DNA from 2 places in the Pandoraea sp. PE-S2R-1 genome. Region 1 is predicted to be linked to the other one. Evidence: predicted binding sites of a transcription regulator. Region 1 holds the regulator's gene; the other holds the start of a gene.

What was found. The regulator HrcA, encoded in region 1, represses chaperone genes, less so after heat shock. The targets are predictions, from matches to a motif close to TTAGCACTCNNNNNNNNNGAGTGCTAA.
Positions count from the first base shown of each region.
Region 2: a site for HrcA is predicted at 5,603-5,629, ahead of rpoH (RNA polymerase sigma factor RpoH). Genes of this name have one in related genera too.

Region 1 covers NZ_NGUR01000017.1:189,172-198,382, forward strand. The annotation lists gene glnE (bifunctional [glutamate--ammonia ligase]-adenylyl-L-tyrosine phosphorylase/[glutamate--ammonia-ligase] adenylyltransferase) at 1-1,557, shown strand, start outside; gene recN (DNA repair protein RecN) at 1,662-3,326, opposite strand; gene CDV44_RS24840 (NAD kinase) at 3,523-4,467, opposite strand; gene hrcA (heat-inducible transcriptional repressor HrcA) at 4,561-5,592, shown strand; gene CDV44_RS24850 (DUF6600 domain-containing protein) at 5,896-8,358, shown strand; gene hemH (ferrochelatase) at 8,458-9,211, shown strand, end outside.
Region 2 covers NZ_NGUR01000015.1:545,732-554,942, reverse strand. The annotation lists gene CDV44_RS19920 (hypothetical protein) at 1-846, opposite strand, end outside; gene cydX (cytochrome bd-I oxidase subunit CydX) at 982-1,098, opposite strand; gene cydB (cytochrome d ubiquinol oxidase subunit II) at 1,114-2,250, opposite strand; gene CDV44_RS19905 (cytochrome ubiquinol oxidase subunit I) at 2,278-3,879, opposite strand; gene cydP (cytochrome oxidase putative small subunit CydP) at 3,869-4,180, opposite strand; gene rpoH (RNA polymerase sigma factor RpoH) at 4,629-5,567, opposite strand; gene CDV44_RS19890 (nuclear transport factor 2 family protein) at 5,790-6,173, shown strand; gene ybiB (DNA-binding protein YbiB) at 6,375-7,331, opposite strand; gene maiA (maleylacetoacetate isomerase) at 7,613-8,260, shown strand; gene CDV44_RS19875 (LysE/ArgO family amino acid transporter) at 8,269-8,895, shown strand; gene ftsY (signal recognition particle-docking protein FtsY) at 9,016-9,211, opposite strand, start outside.

The DNA of each region.
Region 1 (9,211 bases):
CAGTTCGACGAGATTTTTGCCGACAAGGCCGGCGCCAACGCTCAGAAGGGCGGTTCGGCAGGCGAGGGCGATTGCGAGTGTCCGCCCGAGTTGTGGAGCGAGTGTCTCGCGGATGAAGCGCAGACCGGCGACTTGGGCAACCAACTGACGAAGTTGGGTTTCAGCGATGCCGAAGGCGCGCTGGATCGCTTGCGCGCCGTGTGGACATCGTCACGATACAAGGCGCTCAACGAGACCAGCCGGCGGCGCTTCGATCAACTGGTGCAGCGTGCCGTCGAAGGCGCCTCGGGCACGAAAGAAGCCGACGCCGTGTTGGGCCGGATGCTGGACCTGCTCTCGACCATCAGCCGTCGCAGTTCCTATCTGGCGTTGCTGACCGAGTATCCGCGTGCGCTTGAGCGCGTGGTCAAGGTGCTGGCGGGGTCGCGGTGGGCGGCGGGTTATCTCATCAGCCATCCGCAGTTGCTGGATGAATTGCTCGACGACGAGGCACTGGCGGCACCGTTCGACTGGCCGTCATTCAAGACGCAGTTGTTGCTGAGTCTGAATGCGTCGGGCGCGGTGGGCAATGTCGAAGTGCAGATGGATATCTTGCGGCGTGCGCATCATGCCGAAGTGTTCCGCATTCTGTTGCTCGATTTGCAGGGCACCTTGTCGGTAGAGGTGATTGGCGACAGGTTGTCCGAGTTGGCCGATGTGATCGTAGACGTGACGATTGCGACCGTATGGCCGCACGTGGCGACGCGTCACCGCGAAGTGCCGCGTTTCTCCGTGATTGCGTACGGCAAGCTGGGTGGCAAGGAATTGGGCTACGCGTCCGATCTCGACCTGATTTTCCTGTACGACGACGATGACGATCGCGCGCCGGATGCATACGCGGCACTGGCGCGTCGCTTTGTGACGTGGCTGACCACGCACACGGGCGCGGGCATGTTGTTCGATGTGGACTTGCGGCTGCGCCCCAATGGGTTGTCGGGGCTGTTGGTGACCAACATCGAGAGCTTCCGCCAGTATCAGTTCCGAGAGGGGAATGCGAACACCGCGTGGGTCTGGGAGCATCAGGCGCTGACGCGGGCGAGGTTCTGTGCGGGCGACGATGCGATTGGCGCGACGTTCGAGGACATTCGCAAGCAGGTATTGGCGACACCGCGCGAGGCACTGCCGCTGGCACAAGAGATTGTGGCGATGCGCCGCAAGGTGTTGGAGGGGCATCCGAACCCGACGCAGCTATTCGATCTGAAGCACGACCGTGGCGGCATGGTGGACATTGAATTCACCGTGCAGTATCTGGTCTTGCTGCACTCCGGCGCCCATCCGGCATTGCTGCGTAACGCGGGCAACATCGCGTTGCTGCGCGAGGCGGCACAGTTGGGGCTGATCGATGCGAAGTTGGCAGACGATGCCGCAGCGGCCTACCGGACGTATCGAAAGCGCCAGCACAAACTGCGGCTGGACGGCGTGGAGGCAGCGCGAGTCCCGGCGGTCGATATCGAGACCGAGCGCAGTGCCGTCATGGCATTGTGGGATTCCGTGTTCGCGGACGCCGGGCCGGTTTGATCGCGGCACCGGTGTGAGTTGAACGACAGTGGTGAGAAGGACGCCGGGCGAGCCCCGGCGTTTTTCATTAGGGCGGGGGAACAGCGAGGGCGAGGGGGCTTGGACTAAAGCGCCAGCATCTCCCGGGCGTGCTTGCGGGTCGTCGCGGTGATTTCAACGCCCCCGAGCATGCGCGCGATTTCTTCGACGCGTTCCGTGCGATTGAGCGGTTCGATTTCGCTCATGGTGGAGTCGCCGTCGCTGCGTTTCTTCACGCGCAGGTGTTGATGGCCGAGCGCGGCGACTTGAGGCAGGTGGGTGACGCAGAGCACTTGGCGGCCTTGGCCGAGTTCGCGCAGCAGGCGTCCGACCACCTCGGCGACGGCGCCACCGATCCCTGAATCCACTTCGTCGAAGATCAGTGTGGGCGTGAGGCTCGCGCTACTCGCGATGACTTGCAGCGCGAGGCTGATGCGTGCCAGTTCGCCGCCTGAAGCGACTTTCGCGAGCGGTCGCGTCGGCACACCGGGGTGACCGGCCACGAGAAACTCCACCGTCTCCAGGCCGAACGATTGCGGCTCGGCGGCGAGGGTGATGGCCACATCGAAGCGTCCACCGGGCATCGACAGGTCTTGCATCGCGCGGGTGACTTCGCGCGACAGCGAGGCGGCGGCTTTCGCACGGGCTTTCGACAGCGCTTTGGCGAGTTCGAGATAAGCCGCGTGCGCCGCATCGGTGGCGGCCTGCATCGCCGCCGTATCTTGCGACGCTGTCAGTTCTTCCAGTTGCGCACGTCGCGCCGCGTGTTCGGCGGGCAAGTTCTCAGGCGTCACGCGGAACTTGCGCGCTGCCGAATGCAGTGCGTCGAGACGTTGCTCCACGACAGCCAGCCGTTCCGGATCGAGATCGATGCGCTGCGCGTAGTGCGAAAGCGAATGCACCGCTTCGCGCAGTTGAATCTCGGCGGGTTCCAGTGCGGCGAGCGCGTCGGCGAGCCCGGTGTCGATTTCGGCCAGTTCGCGAATCTGATGCACCACATGCCCGAGCGACGGGACGATGGCCCCGTCCGCTTCGGCCAGCGCATCGAGCGCGCTCTGCACGCCGTTGATCAGGCTCGCGGCGTGAGAGAGGCGGCGATGCTCCGCATTCACCTCATCCCATTCCCCTTCCTGCGGGCCGAGCTTGTCCAGTTCGGCCGTCTGCCATTCCAGACGTTCGCGCTCCAGTTGCAGTTCGCGATCGCGGCCCTGCGCTTCTTCACAGCGCTTGACCAGACGGCGCCATTCCTTATGTGCCGCTGCCGTATCGGCCGCGAGCCCCGTGGCACCCGCGTGCGAGTCCAGCAGGCGGCGCTGCGCGTCCGGGCGGAGCAATTGCTGGTGCGCGTGCTGGCCGTGAATGTCCACCAGCATCTCGCCGAGTTCGCGCAATTGCGTGAGCGTCGCGGGCGTGCCGTTGATGAACGCGCGCGAACGCCCGGTCGTATCCAGCACGCGGCGCAACAGCACGCCGCCGTGTTCCTCCAGCGTGAGCGCTTGCGCTTGCAGCCACGCTTCCAGATCCGGGCGTGCTTCGGCATCCGCCGCAAATTCTGCCGTGATGTCCGCACGCGTCTGGCCCGTGCGCACCATGCTGGCGTCGCCTCGCTCGCCCATGGCCAGCGCGAGCGCATCGATCAGAATCGACTTGCCTGCGCCGGTCTCGCCGGAGAACACCGTAAAGCCGGCGGAGAATTCCAGATCGAGACGATCGACGATCACAAAATCGCGAATCGAGAGACTGCGTAGCATGGGGTATCGGGTGCCTGACGTTCGGACACCGGCCCGGCGGGCCAGCGGGAAGCGTCAATGATAAGGGGACTTTGCGACGAACGGGAGGGCCGGTGTTGAGTCGGTGTTGGACCGGTGTTGGGCTGGCGTTTATGCGGGCCTGCGCTCGGTACGCATAAAAACACACGCCACCGGGTGGGGTGGCGTGTGGGCAGACTCAGTTTTGCGGCGCGTCTTCGTCCGAGATATGTTCGTTCCAGTGCAGCTTGCGGCGCAGCGTCGCGTAATAGTTGTAGCCGACCGGATGCAGGAACGTCACCTGATGCTCCGAGCGGCTCACCAGAATCTTGTCGCCCTGACGCAGTTCCGCAAACGACTGCATGTCGAAATTCGCGCCGACTTCGCGTCCGCCCGTGATCGTGATCACGATGTCGCTGGAGTCCGGCAGCACGATCGGACGGTTCGACAGCGCGTGCGGCGCAATCGGCACCAGCACCACACCGCCGAGACGCGGGTGGAGGATCGGGCCCGACGCCGACAGCGCGTAAGCCGTCGAGCCGGTCGGCGTGGCGACGATCAGGCCGTCCGAGCGCTGCTTGTACATGAAGCGCCCGTCCACATCCACGCGCAGTTCCACCATGCCCGAGATGCCCGAGCGGTTCACCACAACGTCGTTGAACGCGAGCGTCTCGAAAAGCGTCTGCCCGTCGCGGTCGATGCGTGCGGCGAGCAGCGTGCGCTGCTCCGCTTCGAAATGACCTTCGAGCATCGCCGGCACCACCTGACGCATATCGTCGAGCGGAATATCCGTGATGAAACCCACGCGCCCGTGGTTCACGCCGATCAGCGGCACCCCTGAGGCGGCCAGTTGACGGCCGACGCCGAGCATCGTCCCGTCGCCACCCACGACGACGGCGACATCGGTCTGTGTGCCGATCTCCTGAATATCGAGCGTGCCGTACGGGTCGGCACCGGCGCCGATGTTATGCGCCGTATCGCGCTCGAAGACGACGTGATGCCCGCGCTGGGCAATGCATGCCGCGAGCGTGAGCAACGGTTCGGCAACGCCGTCGGCATGGTACTTCCCGACGAGCGCTACGGTCTTGAAAGGGCTCCCTGTTTTCATGCCGCCATTACACCATAAGTCGATGACAGCAACCATCGCGTATGCCGCGCAAAGTCAGGCTGTGCCATTGTGCCGACACGCCTGCGCGCCAAACGCCGCGTGCGTACGTTTCGCGTTACAATTTTTGCCATGCTAGATCAACGTGCGCAGACTCTCCTCAAAACCCTGATCGAACGGTACATCGCCGATGGCCAACCGGTCGGTTCGCGCACGCTTTCCCGTTATTCAGGCCTCGATCTCTCTCCGGCGACCATCCGCAACGTGATGGCCGACCTTGAGGCGCTGGGTTTCGTCGCCAGCCCCCATACGTCTGCCGGTCGAATCCCCACGCCGCGCGCCTACCGCCTCTTCGTCGACACCATGCTCTCCGTGAGCCCGCTCGAAGACGCCGTGCATCGCCTCGCGTCGCAGGTGCAAAATCGCCTGCAACCGGCCGGACCGCAGCAACTGGTGGCGTCTGCCGCGCAGGTGCTGTCCAACCTGTCGCAGTTCGCGGGCGTGGTGCTGACCCCGCGGCGCAGTCAGGTTTTCCGCCAGATCGAATTCCTGCGATTGTCTGAAAAACGCGTGCTGCTCATCATCGTCACCCCCGACGGCGACGTGCAGAACCGCATCATCCTCACCGAAAAAGACTACTCGCCCGCCCAACTGGTCGAAGCCGGCAACTATCTGAACGCCCATTTCGGCGGTCACAGCTTCGACGATGTGCGCGCTTACTTGCGCGGCGAGCTCGATGCACTGCGTTCCGACATGAGTGCGCTGATGCAGGCGGCGGTCGATGCCGGCAGTGACGCCATGGCCGATACCACGCGCGAAGAGAGCGTGCTGATCTCGGGCGAGCGTAACTTGCTCGGTGTCGAAGACTTGTCGTCCAGCATGGAACGGCTGCGCAAGCTGTTCGACGTGTTCGAGTCGAAGACCGGCCTGCTGCAACTGCTCGACGTATCGAGCCGCGCACAGGGCGTGCAGATCTTCATCGGCGGCGAGTCGAGTCTGGTGCCCATCGAAGAGATGACCGTCGTGACCGCGCCGTACGAAGTGGACGGCGAAGTGGTCGGTACGCTGGGCGTGATCGGCCCGACACGCATGGCCTACGAGCGCGTGATTCCCATCGTCGATATCACGGCCAAGCTGCTCTCGAACGCGCTCAGCCAGCATTGAGCCCGAGGCGCCCGAGTGAGGGCGCCCGCGCGATTCCGGTGCCAGCCTGTCTATTGCCGTGTCTTCACCTGTCTTCACCTGTCGTCGCGCCGAATTCGCGTTACAAACCCGTAGCATTCATTTACACGCTGTCACAAGCGGCAGGCTTACGCTCAAGGTGTCACTTACGGCGGGGTGAATGGGCTGGTTGACTCGCCGAAGGATTCGGACAGAACAACAAGGCGGCACGCGGCACACGCTACGCATGCGGGTCCGCCGGAAGGGCCGGGAGTCGGTATGAAACCCCTGAATTCATGGCGGACCGTGGTTCGCTTAGTTGGCGCCGGGCTGATGTTCGGCGCCATCGGTGCGCTGGTCGCCCCCGCGCTGGCACAAGCCCAGAGCGCCGACCCGCCCGGACGCGTGGCGCGGCTCGGCGAGTTCGACGGCACCGTGACCTACGCGCCCGCCGGTACCACCGACTGGCGTTATGCCGACCGCAACCGGCCGCTCACCACCGGCGACGCCGTCTGGGTCGACCGCAACAGCCGCGCCGAAATGCATGTCGGTGGCACGGCAGTGCGCATCGGTGCCTCCACCAGCGTCACGTTGTCGGCCGTGACCGACCAGAATGTGCAACTGAACGTAACGCAAGGCACCGTCGGCTTGCGTCTGCGCAGCTACGATCCCAACCAGCCTTACGAAATCGATACCCCCAATCTCGCCTTCGTGCCGCAGCAGGCGGGCGAGTACCGCATCGACGTCGACCCGAATGGCGTGACCACCGTCAGCGTGTGGCAAGGCGCGGGCACCGTGTACGGACAAGGCGCGTCGGTGCCGCTGCGTCAGGGGCAGCGCGTCGCCTTCACCGGGCAGAACCTTGTGCAGCAACCGACCGGGCCGTTGGCCGCCGACGCGTTCGATCAATGGGTGCGCGAGCGCGATGCTCGCGAAGACGCGTCCGTCTCCGCCCGCTATGTGCCGCGCGACATGACGGGCTTTGAGAGCCTCGACGATTACGGATCGTGGCAAGACACGCCGACCTATGGCGCCGTGTGGGTGCCGTCGAGCGTGCCGTCCGGCTGGGCGCCGTACCGCACGGGGCACTGGGTCTGGGTCGATCCGTGGGGCTGGACGTGGGTGGACGAAGCGCCGTGGGGCTTCGCACCTTATCACTATGGCCGCTGGGCGTACGTCGATACGCGCTGGTGCTGGGTGCCGGGGCCGGTGGCCGTGCGTCCGGTGTATGCACCGGCACTCGTCGGCTGGGTCGGCGGCAGCAGCGGCGGCAACCAGTGGGGCGTGGCGTTTGCTGCGGGCGGCGTCGGACTGGCATGGTTCGCACTCGGACCGCACGACCCGTATCGCCCGGCGTATCACGCCAGTTCGTCGTACGTCACCAACATCAATCGTTCGACGGTGATCAGTACGACCAACATCAACAACATCAATAACGTCCACAACGTTACGAATATCAATAACATCTATGTGAACCGCAACGTGCGCGGTGCCGTGTCGACCATGCCCGCACAAGCCTTCGTGCAGGGCCGCCCGGTCGGTGCGCCGACGGCGTTGGCGGCGCCGCGTGCCGGTCAGAACTGGCGAGTGGGCAACACACCGGGCGTTGCGCCGGTGCAGCAGAGTCTGGTGGGCAACAGCCGCCCGGCCGCCGGGGTGCCGCCGATGGCCGCATTCAACCGCCCGGTGCTGGCTACGCGCGCGCCGGTGACGCGTCCGATGGCATCGCGTGAACTGACGAGCAACCTGCATGCCGTGCCCAATGCCGGCGGCACGCCGCTGGCGTTCACACCGAATAACCGTCCGGGCGCTGCTGCGCCGCAAGCGCACGTTCAGCCGCGCGTGACCGTGGTCGGGACGCGTGGGCCAGTGGGCGCGCCGATCGGGCAGAACGGTCCTAACGGTGCTAATGGTCCGAACGGTGCGCAACCCGCGCTGAACCATACCGGTGCGCTGCCTGCCACTGGTGCCGTGCCGGCGATGCATGGCGCGCCGGGTGTGCCGGGACAGCCCGGAGTGCCGGGCCAACCGGGCGTACCGGGCCAACCCGGCGTACCGGGTGTCCCCGGTCAGCCGGGCGTGCCGAATCGCGCGGGCGAACCCGGTGTGCCGCATCCGCCCGGTGTAACGGGTCAGATGGGGCAGCCGGGCCGTCCGGAACAGCCCACGGTGCGTGGCGAAGTGAATGGACAGCCGGGGCAACCGGGGCAGCGCGGACAGCAGGCACAACCGGTGCAGCCGGGCCAGCCGGGACATGACGCGGCACAGCGCGACATGCAGATGCACCGTCAGAATCCGACAGCGCCGACAGCGCCGACAGCACCGGCCGCCCAGCCGCAGCGTCCGGAACCCAATGACGCCGAGGCAGCGCGTCGCCCGCAGCAGTATCAGTCGCGTCCGCAGGCCCAGCGTCCGGAACCGCAGCCGTTCCAGCAACCGGCGCAGCCGCAGCCTCGCGTGCAGCCGCAGGCGCCGCAAGCACCGCAGGAGCACGTGCAGCCGCAACCGCGTCCGCAACCGCAACCGCAACCGCAGGAGCACCCGCAGGCCGCACCGCGTCCGCAGCCTCAGGAACGTCCGCAGCCCCAAGAGCGCCCGCAACCTCAGGAACGTCCGCAACCGGCCCCGCGCCCGCAGCCGCAGGAGCATCCGCAGCCAAAACCTGCTCCGAAGGAAAACAAACCCGAGGCGCACGCGCCGGCGCATGAAGGCCAGCACCCGTCGGCCGAACATCGTCCGGCCCACGAAGACGACCATCAGCACGGCTGATCCGGTGCAGGTCCCGCCGCCGTCCCGCATGACCGGGGACGGCGGCTGGCGCCTGTTGCCGCACCGGATTTCGTCCCGGTTTGCGGTAAAGTACGCCTCATGCGCTTCGATCCCGAACCTATTTCGCATGGCCAGTCCGGCAAGACCGCCGTTCTGCTGATCAACCTCGGCACCCCCGACGAGCCGCGTCCGGCGGCCGTGCGCCGATACCTGCGCGAGTTTTTGTCTGACCCGCGCGTGGTGGAAATTCCCCCGCTCATCTGGCAGCCGCTGCTGCGTCTCGTGATCCTGCCGTTCCGCTCGCGCCAGTCGGCGCAGAAGTACGCCACGGTCTGGACGCGCGAGGGCTCGCCGCTCAAGGTCAACACCGAGCACCAGACCACCGCGCTGCGCAATCTGCTGCACGCGAACGATTACGACGTGATCGTCGACTACGCCATGCGGTACGGCAATCCGTCGATTCCGGACCGTATTCGCGCGCTGCGTCAGAACGGCGTCGAGCGCATTTTGCTGCTGCCGCTGTATCCGCAGTATTCGAGCAGCACGACGGCGACGGCCACCGACGCGGTGTACCGCGTGCTGGCACGCCTGCGCAACCAGCCCGACGTGCGCACGGTGCGCGACTATCACGACCATCCCGCCTATATCGAGGCACTGCGCCAGCAAGTGGAAGGCTACTGGCAGCAGCACGGACGCCCTGACTTCGCCGCCGGCGAGCGTCTGCTGCTGAGTTTTCACGGCGTGCCGCGCCGCACGCTCGATCTGGGCGACCCGTACCACGATCAGTGTGTGAAGACCGCGCGCCTGCTGGCGGCGGCGCTCGGACTCGACGAGACCACCTGCCGTCTCACGT
Region 2 (9,211 bases), on a different contig from region 1:
TGCTGGGTGCAGCATCTCATTGCGTCGCTGGGCATTGGCGGCAATCAATTCCCGGTGGGTATGAAAGAAGCTGTGTGAAACCGCGGTATCGCGTCGCGCTTCCAGCCAAGTTTCGAATTCCGGGGTGAGCTGGGTCGAGACGGAGCGCACCACGTCGCCTCCGTGCCACCAATAGTCGGAATCGCATTGCCAGAAGGGGGAGCGTTGGCGGCGACCGTCGATGTCGTTGGTACGTACGAGCAGGTCCAGTGCCGTACGACTGGCCCGAGACGCGGGGGCGTCGGGATCGAGACATTCGGCAGCATCGAGCAGCATTCGCGGTATGGCACCGTCGGCAGGAATGGCACCTTCCTGCGGCGCACGGCCGGGTGCGTAAAACAGCGAGACCGTCCGGCGATTGGGGTCGAATACAACCGGCACGCTGGTCGGGTGCGCGAACAACTGAAGCACCCGTAGCGACAGGATCAGCGAGGCCTCGTCCAGCCCGGCAGGGGGCGGCAGGGCGATGTGATCAAACCAGTCGCGCAGTGTCGGCGTGGCTTGAATGCGTCGCTGCAATTCGCCAGCAGGGCATTGACTCAGGCGTGCGACAAGATCGGCGGCCCCCTCGGGCGGCATGCCGGTATTGATCAGATGTTCGGCCCGTAGCGCCGCATATGGCATGTCGAGAACCAGTTTCAGGCAGGAGAGTTGCGACGGCGTGCGGTTGAGAACCGGTGTGCCGCGCTGGCTGCGTGCCACGTGGTCGAGATATTCGAAGGTGGGCGAGGCCTTGAGTCGCTGGCACACGTCGCAGCGCTCGGAAGCGGAAACAGACGCGGCAGCGGCGGAGGGTGTCGGGAGCATGGCAAACCTCATCGTTTCAGTCAGAGAGGCGCCACGGTACTGCGTGCGTGTCGCGCGGGCTTGGTCGCCGCACGCGCGGTTTCGGTCTTTGTGCCATACCAAGAAAAAACGCGCCCCGAGGGGCGCGTTCGACGTTCAGCTACCTTCCTGACTACGTCGTTCGAGATCGTCGTGCGCTTCGAACCACATCACGTTGATGATGCCGAACGCGAGCGCGAGGCCAAGGCCGAGAACCCAAGAGAAATACCACATGTCGCAGCTCCTTGATCAGTACATCGTGTGCGGGTTTTCGTTGACCTCGTCGATCGTCACGCGACCGCGAACCACGCGGTACACCCAGCCGGTGTAGGCGAGCACGATCGGCAGGAAGACAACGACGGCGATCAACATGATTTGCAGCGTGAGCTGGCTCGAACTGGCATCCCAGAGCGTCAGGCTGCTGCCCGGCGCGGTGGACGACGGCATCACGAACGGGAACATCGAGAAGCCCGCCGTGAGGATGATGCCGGCCATCATCAGCCCGGTGATCACGAACGTCCACGCGTAAGCACGGCTCGTGGCGAGCAACGCTGCCAGCAACGCGCACAAGCAAGCGACGACGGGCGCCGCGATCATCCACGGATACGTGTGGTAGTTGGTGAGCCACAGGCCGGGGCCAGTGGTGACCTGCTTCATGAGCGGGTTGGCCGGCGCGCCGGTCGAGGCCATCTGCGTGATGGCGAAGCCGTCGACGTGCGTGGCGACGAGCACCCCTGCGACGAGGAACAGCAGCAACGTACCCAGTGCCGTCATCCGCATGATGCGGCCCGCGCGCTCGGCCACCAGCGGATCGGCCTTCATGCGCAGGTGCGCCGCGCCGTGCGTGACCAGCATGAGTACGCTGACCAGACCGCACAGCAGCGCGAACGGGTTGAGTAATGCCCAGAACGAGCCGGTGTACGTGGAGCGCAGCGTGTTGTCGTACGAGAACGGCAGGCCAAGCAGTAGATTGCCGAACGCTACGCCAAACACCAGCGACGGCACCACGCTGCCGACGAACAGCGCCCAGTCCCACGACGTGCGCCAGCGTGCGCTCGGCAACTTATTTCGATAGTCGAAGCCGACCGGTCGCAGGAACAACGCAAAGAGCACGAGCAGCAGCGCCCAGTAGAGCCCCGAGAACGCGGCGGCATACACCAGCGGCCACGCGGCAAACATCGCGCCGCCTGCCGTCACGAACCAGACTTGATTGCCTTCCCAAGTGGGGGCAACGGTGTTGATGATGACGCGGCGCTCGGCGTCGGTTTTGCCAAGGAAGGGCAGCAGCGTGCCGGTGCCCATGTCGAAGCCGTCGAAGAAGGCGAAGCCGATCAGCAGCACGCCGATGAGCACCCACCAGATCAGCTTGAGTACGGTGTAATCGATCATCATGATGTGGTTTCTCCCTGACGATCAGACCGAGGCCGGACGGTCGCGGCCAATGGCCCCGCTCGCACCGTCTTCCGTCTCGAAGTGGTAGCGGCCGGTATGCAGCGACGACGGGCCGAGCTTGACGTACTTCACCATCAGGAACATCTCGATGATGAGCAACGCGGTGTAGAAAATGATGAAGCCCGCGAGGCTCAGATACAGATCGCCCGCCGAGAGCGACGACGTCGAGAGATGGGTCGGCAGAATGCCGGCGATGGTCCACGGCTGACGGCCCATTTCAGCAACGATCCAGCCGAATTCAGCGGCCAGCCAAGGCAGCGGAATGGCCCACACCGTCCATCGCAGGAACCAGGCCGAACGCGGCTTGAGCAAGCGGCGGCGCGCACACAGCCAGAACGCCCACAGGAACGTGAACAGGAACAGGAAGCCCAGGCCGACCATGATGCGGAACGACCAGAACACCGGCGCGACCGGCGGAATGGTGTCGTTCGCGGCCATGTGAATCTGCTCGGGCGTGGCATCGACCACATTCGGCGTGTACTTCTTGAGCAGCAGACCGTAGCCCAGATCGTCCTTGTACTTGTCGAACTCGGCACGCACGGCAGGCGACGTGTCGCCATTGCGCAGCTTCTCGAGCGCGGCGAAGGCGATCATGCCGCGCTTGATGTTGTCCTTGTGCTCGTCACGCAGTTGCGTGAGACCGATGACCGGCGTATCGGCCGAGCGCGTGGCAATCAGACCCATCGCCCAAGGAATCTTCACGGCGAAGTCGGTGCGTTCCTCTTTCTGGTTCGGGAACCCGAACAGCGTGAACGATGCAGGCGGCTTGGCCGTTTCCCATTCGGCTTCGATGGCGGCGAGCTTGACCTTCTGCACTTCACCCGTGGTGTAGCCCGACTCGTCGCCGAGCACGATCACCGACAGCGTCGAGGCGAGGCCGAAGCCGGCGGCGACCGCAAACGATCGCAGCGCAAACGGCACGTCGCGACGCTTGAGCAGATACCACGCCGAGATACCAAGAACGAACATGGCAGCAGTGACGTAGCCCGCAGAGAGCGTATGCACGAACTTCACCTGCGCGACCGGGTTGAAGATCACGTCCCAGATGCTGTTCAGCTCCATGCGCATGGTTTCGTAGTTGAAGTGCGCGCCGACCGGATTGTTCATCCAGCCGTTGGCCACGAGAATCCACAACGCCGAGAGGTTCGAGCCGAGGGCCACCGCGAAGGTGGTGGCCAGGTGGCCGATACGAGAGAGCTTGTTCCAGCCGAAGAAGAACAGGCCGACGAAGGTGGCTTCGAGGAAGAACGCCATCAGGCCTTCGATGGCGAGTGGCACCCCGAAGATGTCACCGACGTAGTGCGAGTAGTACGCCCAATTGGTGCCGAACTGGAATTCGAGCGTGAGACCGGTGGTCACGCCCATGGCGAAGTTGATCAGGAAGAGCTTGCCCCAGAACTGGGTCATGTCCTTGTAGATCTGCTTGCCGGTCATCACATAGACCGACTCCATGATGACAAGCAGCCACGACAGACCCAGCGTGAGCGGGACGAACAGAAAGTGATACAGCGCCGTTATGGCGAACTGCAAGCGCGAGAGGTCAACGACTTCGCTACTGATCATGGCGGACACCTTGACTTGGGGTGGGGGATGGCGTTTCTGCGGCGGGCGGCCCGATCAGGGCGCGGGCCACGACGTCCGGCGGCAAGTACATGTGCTTGGCCATCGGGGCGTCGAAGAACGCGTTTTTCAGAATGAAAAGGAGTACTACCTTGATCGCGAGAACGATCAGGATTTCGAGCATGAAACGGGAAGGGCGGGTACGCCAGCGCCTGATCAGCCAGGTGGTAAGGGCGGAATGCGACACCGCCGAAGACGTGGCCGTGGCGGGAGGCTTCGGACTGCTAGGAGAGTGGGTGTCCATCCGTGACGGCTCCTGGCGTCGAAAGTCGTGTGTTGGAAACAGCGTCGACTTCCGAGGCATTGTGCCTTATCGCTTAAAAATGTCAAACCGCGGCGGATGAGGGCGGATGACACGCAGATGACGCTGGTTCGATGCGGATCTTCTGCCATGGCGGGCAGTCGATGAGAAGCGGATTCGAGACAAGGGTCCGGCGCGTCGGGCAGCCCCCCGGGCCGTCCTTCGCACGTAGCATGGCCACGTACGAAGCGATTCTATCGGCCGGTCTGCCGGTAGACCTTGCGATGCATCAAGTCCTAAGCAATTGGTCTGCGAACTTTGCCCGGCGCCAGAAAGCAAAAAGCCCCGCGAATCATCGCGGGGCTTTGCTGTGTTCAGGCGACGCCGTGGGGCGCCGCTGTGACATCGTGTCGCACGTCCTAAAGCAGACGCGCGCCGATGTCAGCCGGGATTACGCAAACGCTTGCAGCGCACCCTTCATTTTCTTCATTGCGGCGGCCTCGATCTGGCGGATGCGCTCGGCGGAGACGCCGAATTCGTCAGCCAGTTCGTGCAGCGTGGCGCCGCCGCTGCCGTCGTCTTCCACCGACAGCCAGCGGGCTTCGATGATGCGGCGGCTGCGCGGGTCCAGACGGCCCAGCGCCGTTTGCAGACCGTCGCTTTGCAGATGGTCGCGTTCGCGGGCAGCGATCACGGCCGTCGGCTCCTGATGCGAGTCGGCAAGGTAGGCGATCGGGGCGAAGCTGGCGCTGTCGCTATCGTCGCTGTGGCCTTCGAGGGCGATATCGCCGCCGGACATGCGCGTTTCCATCTCGATGACGTCTTCGCGCTTCACATTCAGGTCGCGCGCGACCTGATCGATTTCGTCCGGCGTGAACGCTTGCAGGCCCTGCTTCTGGCTACGCAGATTGAAGAACAGCTTGCGTTGCGCCTTGGTCGTCGCGACCTTCACGGTGCGCCAGTTTTTCAGAACGTACTCGTGAATCTCGGCCTTGATCCAGTGCATGGCATACGACACGAGCCGCACGCCTTGCGTGGGGTCGAAGCGCTTCACAGCCTTCATCAGGCCGATATTGCCTTCCTGAATCAGGTCGGCATGCGGCAGCCCGTAGCCGAGGTAGTTACGCGCGATCGACACCACCAGTCGCAGGTGCGAAAGCACGAGCTGGCGGGCGGCCTCGAGATCGTCGTTGTCGCGCAGACGCTTGGCGAGCGACTGCTCTTCCTCGGCGGTCAGCAGCGGAATACGGTGAACAGCCTGAATATAGCTGTCGATGTTGCCCAGACTGCCCGGCAGCATCAATGCCGACGGGGCGATAGCAAGGGCACGAGAATTCGGCGCCGTGCCGGTGGCCGGCGTCGTCGGATGCAAAGTGGCGGCAGTACTCAAGTGGTGGACTCCTGGTTAGCCTCTGGGAAAGCATTTTAGCACTCTCTCCAGACGAGTGCTAAAGACGTTAGAACCCTTACTGGGCGGGAAGTTTCCGAGGTCTCGGGGTTTTCCAGCAGCCCCGGGGTTCCGGGAAAAGTCACTGGCGCAAACGTGACGTGGATGGTGTAAATTGCAACCCAAGTCGCGTGTGTTCAGGTGTCGGCGAGAGGGGAGGTCAGCATGGCTGGAAAGCATATCGACGCAATCCGAGAGCTCGAAGCAGCGCGGTTTTCCGCGATGGTCGAGGTCGACGTCGAAAAACTGGACTCACTTCTGGCCGAGGGCGTTCGCTACGTTCACTCGAACGGCAAATGTGAAACAAAACAGCAATTTCTGGGCGCCCTGACGTCCGGCCGCCGCCGCTACCTCGACATTCAATCGTCGGACCAGCAACTTCACCAGTTCGGCGACACCGTCGTGGTGATCGGCAAGCTCCTGGTGGAGCTGGAAACCGCCACCGGCTCGCTGGAATCGCAAATGATCTATACGGCGGTCCATGTGCGCGAGGCCGAAGCCTGGCGGCTCATCTCGTGGCAGGCAACGCGGATGGCGTCGGCGGAATAACGGCGCGGCAACCCTCTCCATGACACGCTTTGAGCGTGTACTTCAAAGCAGAAGATTGGATGTGTTTCGGGATGAAATGTTCCGGAAATGTCGGATTTTTTGCAGAAAAACCCAATATCCCCGGATTTCGAACGACGGCGATACGTTGCGCTCGAATGTTGGCCAACCGTCGCCTGTGCAGGCCGATTGACCGCCGCTCATTCAGCCGTTGACACCCAGTGCCAGCCGGATCACCTCGACCTGCCGTGCGATGGGGGCCGGAATGGTGACGTCGCCGGCCAGCACGGCCTCGATCCAGCGGGCGGTTGCCTCGGCATCAGCGGCGGGCAGGGCGGGCGGTGTGCCCGAGGCACCTTCTTCGGCGGCTTGCCACGCACGGGGTACGCCATCGGAGAAGCCGTCGATCGCGCCCTGACGGCGGGCATCGGCGACCGGTTCGCCTTCGGTGCCGCGTGCGAGCAGCACACCGGGCGCCGGGCTGTTGGCCGCGTCGGCGAACATCTCGCCGAGCGTTTCCTTGTATTCCGGGTGGGTGTAATTCACCAGCCGCAACGCCGGTCCGGCGAACGGCTGGAGCAACTTCACGACCGTGTGCCCGGAATTCCGAACGCCCAGTGCGGCGCGCATTTCCAGCAAGCGTTCGAGGCCGGGTGACAGTGCGGCAATCGGCAGATAGGCGACGCGGCGGGCGCGCAGCGCCGCTTCGGCCTCGGCACCCGATTGGCAAGCTGCGTGGCCCAGCGCGGCAAAGATGGCCTGCGTCCCCACGCGATTCGCCCCGCTATGATGCTGACCGTGGACGAGCACCGGAATGCCCTCGCGGGCGAGCAGCAGCGCCAGCAGCGGCGTGAGATTGGGTTGTTTGCGTGCGCCGTTGTAACTCGGCAGCAGCACCGGCGGCGGCGCATCGCCGGGGGCCTTGAGCGGCGTGAAGGTGGCGTGGGCGGCGTCGAGCATCGCACGCAATTCCACCGGCGTTTCGCCCTTGATGCGGTACGCAATCAACACGCCGCCAAGCTCCGCGGGTGCCACGCGATCCGCGAGAATCGCATCGAACAGCGTACGTGTCTCGTCGGCGCTCAGCGGCCGCGCGCCCTTTGCCCCTCGGGCGATGGTTTTGAGCAGCGGTGCGCAGGCAAACGGAGCAGCAGTGGTCATGACGCGTCAGAGATTCGAGGTGATGGGGAATCGGGGGCTTCGGACTGCGCTACAGCGCACATATCGGGCGCAAGCCGGGCACATTCACGGCACATTCAGGGCGCAGATAGCGGCGAAGACAGGCTTCCATCATACGCAATCAGGTGTTGCAGCGGGCGGCGCTTCAAGTACCATCTCGTGTCTGTGCGGGGCGTGGCGAGTGCCACGCAACATACGGCTACGACCTCCGCCGAACGTCCCGCCGCCTGCTTACCCGGAATATCCCGTCTTTGAGGAACGCCATGTCCACGCTGTACAGCTATTTCCGCAGTTCCGCCGCCTATCGCGTGCGGATCGCACTCAATCTGAAGGGCCTCGATTACGACACCGTGCCGGTGCATCTCGTGCGCGACGGTGGCGAACAACTCAAGCCCGCGTATCGCGCGCTCAACGTCAATGCACTGGTGCCGACATTTGTCGATGGCGACGTGAACATCCACCAGTCGCTCGCGATCATCGAGTATCTGGAAGACATTCACCCGACGCCCGCATTGCTGCCGGCCGACCCGGCGGCCCGGGCGCAGGTGCGTGCGCTGGCGCTCGATATCGCGGCAGATATCCATCCGATCGACAATTTGCGCGTGCTGCGTTACCTGAAGCACGACCTCGGCGTGACCGAAGAGCAGAAGAACGCGTGGTACGTGCACTGGGTGATCGAAGGGCTGACGGCGCTCGAAGCGCGTCTGCAAGCGCAGCCGACGCCCGGCAAGTTCACGTTCGGCGACACGCCGACGCTGGCCGATTGCTGCCTCGTGCCGCAGATCTACAACGCGAATCGTTTCAAGATCGACATGACGCCGTTCCCGCGCATTTCGGCGGTGAACGCGCATTGCCTCACGCTCGACGCCTTCCAGCGCGCCACGCCTGAAGCGCAACCCGACGCAGAGTAAGTGCTTCGATGATCGATCCGGCTTTCTGGCGGGGCATGGCGCTCGGCGCCAGCCTCATCATTGCGATTGGCGCGCAAAACGCATTTGTCCTGCGTCAGGGCATTCTGAAGCGTCACGTAGGCCTCGCTGTCGCGGTCTGCGCCGTTTGCGACATGGCACTCATCGCGGCCGGGGTGGCAGGCATGGGCGGGCTGATTGCGGCCTATCCGCGCTTTCTGACGGCGGTCACGTGGGGCGGTGCGGCGTTTCTGTTCTGGTATGGGCTGCGTGCGTGGCGGGCGGCGTTTCGCGGCACTGGCGCGCTACAGGCCGACGGCAGCCGTGTGGCGACGCAAGACATGACGTGGCAGCGCGCACTCGTGCTGGTGCTGATGCTCTCGCTGCTCAATCCGCACGTGTATCTCGATACGGTGATTCTGCTCGGCGGCATCGGTGCGCGCGAGCCCGCACCGGGGAATGGGTGGTTTGCGGCGGGGGCGATGACGGCGTCCGTGCTGTGGTTCACCACGCTGGGCTACGGCGCGCGATTGCTCGCTCCGCTGTTCTCGCGCGCGCGGGCGTGGCAGATTCTCGACGGCATCGTCGGCGTGATGATGTGGGGGCTCTGCGCAGGGCTGATCGCGCAGCAGTTGTGATGGGGTGAGGCGGCGTGCTGGTGCGTGGCCTGATGTGCGTTGAAGCTGCGCGTAGAAAACAAAAACGGCCCGCTACTCGATGAGTGCGGGCCGTTTTTTCTGGCGCGGCGGCGAATCGACTTACCCGAGCAGTGCGTCGGAGAACTCGCGTGCCGAGAACGGTTGCAGGTCTTCGACCTTTTCACCCACGCCGATGAAGTAGACCGGCACCGGGCGCTGGCGGGCAATGGCGGCGAGGATACCGCCCTTGGCCGTGCCGTCGAGTTTGGTGACGATGAGGCCGGTGAGTTGCAGTGCGTCGTCGAACGCCTTGACC